Regions from separate parts of the Ornithinibacillus jepli genome, predicted to be linked through region 1. Evidence: riboswitches for the same ligand, from Rfam matches in the RefSeq annotation. Region 1 holds a riboswitch; the other holds the start of a gene.
What was found. A riboswitch is a leader RNA that binds a small molecule or an ion and turns the genes downstream of it on or off. The one in region 1 is predicted to bind FMN.

Region 1 (3,428 bases):
ACAAAGGATAAATTTGGTATGATGAAATTATTCGATACATATAAAGGAGTTGATTGGTTTGGAAAAAACGAACCAAGAATTTTTGCTTGAGCTTCTTCGCACACCATCTCCATCCAGTGATGAAGTGGCTATACAACGTAAAATGCGTGATTATTATAAGGGATTTGCTGATGAAGTTATGACAGATAATGCAGGAAATGTAATCGGAGTATTGAATCCACAATCCAATTTTAAAGTACTACTAGCAGGACATTGTGATGAAATTGCTTTAGTAATTAAACGAATTGATGAAAATGGATTTTTACATTTTGATAAAATGGGTGGTATTAATCCAAAAGCTGCAGTTGGAATGAAGACGACAGTTTTAGGTTATGGGAAAACAGTAACTGGTGTAATCGGCGTAAATGCGCAGCATCACGGTGGCTTGAAAAACGATTTTGATTTAGAGGATTTGTTCATAGACTGTGGCTTCCGAACAAAAGGGGAGGCGGAACAATATGTTCGAATCGGTGACCTAGTTGTTTATCAAACGGAGCCAGAGATATTAATGGGTCGTTATGTTTCTGGAAGAGGTCTTGATAATCGTACTGGAGCATTTATCGTGGCGGAGGTATTACGTCAGTTAAAGAAAAAAGGATGTAAGGTTGGCGTGTATGCTGCAAGTACGGTGAATGAAGAAACGAATATGGGTGGGGCTTATTTTGCTGCAGCAGGTATTGAACCAACGATGGCTATCGCATGTGATGTGACATTTGCAACGGATTACCCTGGGGTGAACACAAATAAACATGGGGATGTTCGCCTGGAAAAAGGCCCTGTTCTGGCAAAAGGTGCACCTATCAATCGTAAAATTAATGCGTTATTAGAGAAAACGGCTCAAAAGTTAAATATGAATGTTCAATATGAATTAACACCACGTAGTACCGGAACAGATGCTGATAAAATGCGTTATACAGGTAAAGGTGTCCCAGTATCGCTAGTTTCCTTACCGTTACGGTATATGCATTCACCGGTAGAAACCGCAAGTCTTGAGGATATAGATCAGGAGATTACATTACTAGTTGAGATGATTGCTAATTTAAGCGGGGAAGAGAGTTTGAATCCATTAGATTAACTCCTAAATAAGCATAACCCTTTTCAAAACAGAAAATCATATGTATAATGATAGATGACAAAAAAATAATATCGATTCCACTTCGGGGCAGGGTGTAATTCCCGACCGACGGTAATGAACATTAGTTCTAAGTCCGTGAGCCATTTGTGTTTTTTCATATGGTTGACCTGGTGAAAATCCAGGACCGACAGTTAAAGTCTGGATGGGAGAAGAGGTCGAGCCGAATCATGGTACATGGTAATGTGCCTTTATTTTCTATTGATTATTAAGAACCCTAAAGCCCCGATTAGGTCTAGCTTTAGGGTTTTTCGTATGTAGGAATAGGCTATCCTTCATCACGATTGGAATCGATAACTAGATGAAGGAGGAATGATGATGCAAACAAATATGCAATCATCTAAACTTGCAAGACTTATTATTTTATCTTTACTTGGGGCACTATCTTTATTATTATTCTTTATTAATTTCCCACTCCCACTACTACCTAGTTACTTGAAAATTGATTTCAGTGATGTACCAGCCATTATGGCATCGCTAATCTTTTCACCATTAGCTGGAGTAATCGTGGTTGCAATTAAAAATGTACTTTATTTAGCTATTGGTGGTGGAGAAATTGTTGGGGTAACGGCAAACTTCCTAGCGGGTGTTTTACTCGTTTTACCGATTGGAATTCTTTATCATAAGTTTAAAAATGTAAAGAGTATCGTTTCTGGCTTAATTACTGGAACAATCATTATGGCAATTGGGTTAAGTGTCTTTAATTACTTTGTTCTTTTACCAGCTTACGGATTAATGATGGGCTGGGGAGAGATGACTCATTCTGTAAAACTAAGTACGATCTTTGTAGGTATCATACCATTTAATATTGTTAAGGGAATTATTGTTGGGGCATTATTCGTTCCTATATTTATAAAAATGCGACGTTGGATAGAACAACAACAAGCTAAATTTGTATAAAGAAAAAGGCTGATCCATAAGGGATTAGCCTTTTTTTGGTACGACACCTACTGTACATCTGGATATACATATTAAATTTTCTTCTTCATCCACAATATTAACTTCCCATACCATAAAGGATTTTCCTACATGTACAGGCTTTGCCTTTGCGGTTACGACGCCCTCGCGCTTACTTTTAACGTGATTGGCATTAATTTCAATTCCAAATACATGGAATTTTTCCAAGTCAACATGTAAACATGCCCCCAGACTTGCTGCTGATTCGGCTAATGCTACACTAGCTCCTCCATGAAGATAACCTAAAGGTTGATGTGTTCGTTTATCGACTGGCATAGTCATGACGACTAAGTCTTTCTCCATTGATACAGTTTCAATGCCAAGCGACTCCATTAGTGTATTCTTTAATTCCATCTGAACTTTCCCCCTAAATTTATTTTAAGTCGTTCTTAGATGAAATAATATATTAATAAAGATAGACCTAATAAAAATCCATAGATAGTATTCGTCTTTCCGGTTAATTTCATTGCAGGCATCATTTCTAAAGGTTCTGTTTTACCTTTAAATCCTTTGATAACTTTTGCAGCTGGAATAACAGCAATGAAGGTTACTAGGGACCATAGTGGTAAAATTCGAACAATAATGAAATAAGCAGTAAAGAAGAATGCAATTATAAATAGTAATCCAAGAAAACGAACAGCGTTTCTTCTACCAAGTAGAATAGCTAAAGTCCTTCTTCCGCCCTTTTTGTCACCATCTAAGTCTCGTATATTATTTGCTAGCATGATACATCCAATGAAAATGGCAATCGGTATAGAAATAAAGATAACTAGACTGTTTATTTCTCCTGTTTGGATATAGTAACTTATTCCAATAATAACAGTACCCATGAAAAATCCAGAGAAAATCTCTCCAAATGGTGTAGTTGAAATTGGAAGAGGTCCACCAGTATATAGATAACCTAATAACATACACACGAGTCCAATTACTGCAATCCACCAGCTAGATACCATACAAATATAAATTCCAAGTAAGAGTGCGATACCATAAAAAAATAAAGCTAATCGTAATACAGTTTTTGGTTGAATACCGTCTCGTACAATGGTACCACCTATACCAACTGATTCTTCGGAGTCAAGTCCACGAACGTAATCATAGTATTCATTAAACATATTCGTTGCAGATTGAATTAACATAGATGCAACCAACATTGCTAGGAATATAACAATATTTATTCCATCTGTATTTAATGCAATCATCGTTCCAACAAAAACAGGAACAAAAGAAGCTGTTAATGTATGTGGTCTTAGTAATCTCCACCATACTTGAAAACCTTCACGTTCATTTAAGGCTTTTTTAA
Region 2 (3,428 bases), on a different contig from region 1:
AAGTCGAGGTAGTTGAATGTTTGAACTGAATATGAGCGGATATCTACCGAATTAGTGAAGAACTCAACCAATTTTTTTAAAAAGATAGATCAAATAATAAGCACCACTATGATAGTGGTGCTTTCTCAATTATTCTTCCATTTTGCCCTTCTGTAGTCTCCGCAAATTTTAATGAATTAATAATGGCTTCCTCAGTTGCCTCAGCCACAGCCTGGAATAGTTGGTTCATTGCTTGGTCATCATCTCTAAGGTATGTAATCGTCTCCAGATGGCCGTTTATATTATGCTGGGAAGTATTTGCAGTTGAAAAAGCAATAGCAATATCTCCACTCCCATTATCCATATGACTTCCAACACGACCTAATCCCGCTGCACTTCGCTTCGCAAGCCTTCTTAGTTGCCGGTCATAAAGAGGTGCATCTGTTGCGATGATCATCATGATAGAACCGTCTGTTGAATTAGGATTTTTCTTCTTTTCAGGGAAATTAGCAAATAACGCGTCCTGACTATCCCCAAAATTACTTAATACTAAGCAGCCGACTGTGAATTTTTCATCTGAAGCTGTTACAATACGTGAAGCAGTACCGATGCCACCTTTATACCCGAAGCATATCATTCCTTTTCCAGCACCAACAGCCCCTTGTTCACAAGCACTATTACTTGCATTTTCAATTGCTTCAATAGCATGCTCCGGCCTTACCGCTTGAAGCCGCATAGAATTTAAATATCCATCATTACATTCTCCAACCACTACATTTAACGTCCCAGCAGAAGTGCCAATTTCTTTATTATGTTCCAACATATATGTAACAGTACCTTCTATAACAGGTCCAATGCTGAGGGTATTTGTTAACATGATAGGTGATTCAATAAAACCGAGCTCATCAATTTGAACAAGTCCACTAGTCTTGCCATATCCATTAATGACATAGCAGCCAGCACGTACCTTCTCATAGAAGAGATTTCTCGGATGTGGAAGGATTGCAGTAACCCCGGTACAAATTGTCTGATTATCACTTATTTTTTCATATAATGTTTTATGTCCAACATACACACCTTCTACGTCCGTAATACAATTTTTATTCCCCTTTTGTAAAGCCATAGAATTCCCCCTAATGAATGAGTTGATAAGTATATTATGTACGAAATTGTAAAGATAATCACTAGGAACATTCATATAAGTAATAAAAAGAGTGATAATATCGTGATGCTTTTTCCGTAAACATCTTGGTTGCATTACATGTTAAAAGGTACTATACTGAACCCAATTCAATATTTTTTGTATTCCTTCGGGGTCGGGTGAAATTCCCAACCGGCGGTGATGAAGTGGTTACTTCTAAGTCCGTGACCCGTATGAAATATTCATACGGTGGATCTGGTGAAAATCCAGAGCCGACAGTATAGTCTGGATGGGAGAAGGGATTTTGTGCGGAAACTAGCAAAACGATGCATTTAACTATTACTATTTTTATAGTGATATCGTAATGTGCTTGTTTGGTTTAGTTAATTCTGTTTTTATGTACAAATTCACTCCTATGCCCCTGAAGATGATTCAGGGGCTTTTTATATTTGTGCTAAGAAAAGAGGTGAGGTAAGTGTTTACGGGATTAGTAGAAGAAAAGGGAAAAATTAAAAGGATACAAAAGGCTTCTAAGCAATCACTAGTATTGGTTATAGAAGCTAATAGGATATTGGATGACGTTAAACTGGGAGATAGTATAGCTGTAAATGGTGTTTGTCTTACAGTGACTAAATTTACATCAAGGGATTTTCAAGTCGATGTCATGCCTGAAACAGTCAAATCGACTTCTTTAAGGGCATTAAATACCGGATCTCCTGTGAATTTAGAGCGTGCTATGTTAGCTAATGGCAGATTTGGAGGACACTTTGTCTCTGGTCATGTTGATGGCATTGGCGAGATAATAAATAAACAAAAGCGGGAAAATGCCATGTACTATGATATAAAGGTCCCTGAGGAACTAGATAAGTATTTAATGCTTCAAGGGTCTATTACTGTTGACGGAACTAGCCTAACGATATTTGACGTAAATAACAATGTCGTTACGATTTCACTTATACCACATACAGTTAAGGAAACAGTAGTGGGGGATAAAGCACGAGGAGACATTGTAAATATTGAATGTGATTTGCTTACTAAAAGTATTCACAGCTTACTAACAAAAAGTAACCAAAAAGAAAGAGCAGATTTAAACACAGCGTTTTTAAAACAAAATGGTTTTATGTGAAGGGTGACAATGAATGTTTAACAGTATAGTGGAAGCCATTGAAGATTTAAAAATAGGAAAACCAATCATTGTAGTGGATGATGAAAATCGAGAAAATGAAGGTGATTTTATTGCCTTAGCTGACATGGCTACTCCTTCTATTATTAACTTTATGATTACACATGGGAAAGGACTAGTTTGTGTGCCAATCACGAAAGAGACGGCAAAGAAGCTTAATTTGCCAATGATGGTGGATCAAAGTACAGATCCTTTTGGAACAGCTTTTACCGTAAGTATTGATCATGTTAGTACTACTACAGGAATTAGCGCGGAAGAACGTTCAAGAACAATCAAAGAAATGGTCGATCCCGACGTAAAGGATACAGATTTTAAAAAACCTGGCCATATATTTCCTCTAATCGCTAAGGATGGTGGCGTTCTAACTCGGCCGGGCCATACAGAAGCTGCAGTCGATTTGGCGATATTAAGCGAGGCAACTCCTGCTGGCGTAATTTGTGAAATAATAAATGAAGATGGTACTATGGCTCGCTTACCAGATTTAATTGAGATAGCAAAGCGTATGGATTTGAAACTAATATCGATTCAGGATTTAGTCGTTTTTCGTAAAAATAATGAAATAGAAGTTTAAGAAAGATAGGGTGCTGAATATAAATGGGACAAGTATTGGAAGGACATCTACTTGGCAGTGATTTGAAAATTGGTATCGTTGTTGGGAGATTCAATGAATTTATTACAAGTAAGTTATTAGCTGGTGCTGAAGATATGTTAAAGCGGCACGGGGTTTTAGATGAAAATATTGATATAGCATGGGTTCCTGGTGCATTTGAAATATCGTTAGTAGCACAAAAGATGGCTGAAAGTGAAAAATATGATGCGGTTATTACCTTAGGAACGGTAATTCGAGGATCGACTCCACATTTTGATTATGTATGTAGTGAAGTAGCTAAGGGTGTTTCTCGTGTTTCGTTGGAAACTGGAAAGCCGGTTATATTTGGTGTGATAACAACAGAGACAATTGAACAAGCAATTGAGCGGGCGGGAACAAAAGCAGGTAATAAGGGGGCTGAATCTGCTATTTCTGCTATAGAGATGGCTAATATAATTAAGCAATTTTAACGATGGAGGATAACTGCTAAATCAGCTGTTATCCTCTCTTTATTATTAACAAATGGCAAAATAGAT

Region 2: another riboswitch for FMN. It lies ahead of ribE (riboflavin synthase); the one in region 1 lies ahead of AB1K81_RS14390 (ECF transporter S component).

Annotation. Positions count from the first base shown of each region.
Region 1 covers NZ_JBFEGG010000003.1:529,589-533,016, forward strand. Annotated here, with positions in the region: gene AB1K81_RS14385 (M20/M25/M40 family metallo-hydrolase) at 59-1,114, shown strand; FMN riboswitch at 1,189-1,332, shown strand; gene AB1K81_RS14390 (ECF transporter S component) at 1,487-2,071, shown strand; gene AB1K81_RS14395 (hotdog fold thioesterase) at 2,096-2,482, opposite strand; gene AB1K81_RS14400 (1,4-dihydroxy-2-naphthoate polyprenyltransferase) at 2,518-3,428, opposite strand, start outside.
Region 2 covers NZ_JBFEGG010000004.1:179,388-182,815, forward strand. Annotated here, with positions in the region: gene AB1K81_RS15300 (RluA family pseudouridine synthase) at 1-12, shown strand, start outside; gene AB1K81_RS15305 (P1 family peptidase) at 107-1,102, opposite strand; FMN riboswitch at 1,282-1,425, shown strand; gene ribE (riboflavin synthase) at 1,596-2,246, shown strand; partial or broken gene ribB (3,4-dihydroxy-2-butanone-4-phosphate synthase) at 2,260-2,862, shown strand; gene ribH (6,7-dimethyl-8-ribityllumazine synthase) at 2,898-3,362, shown strand.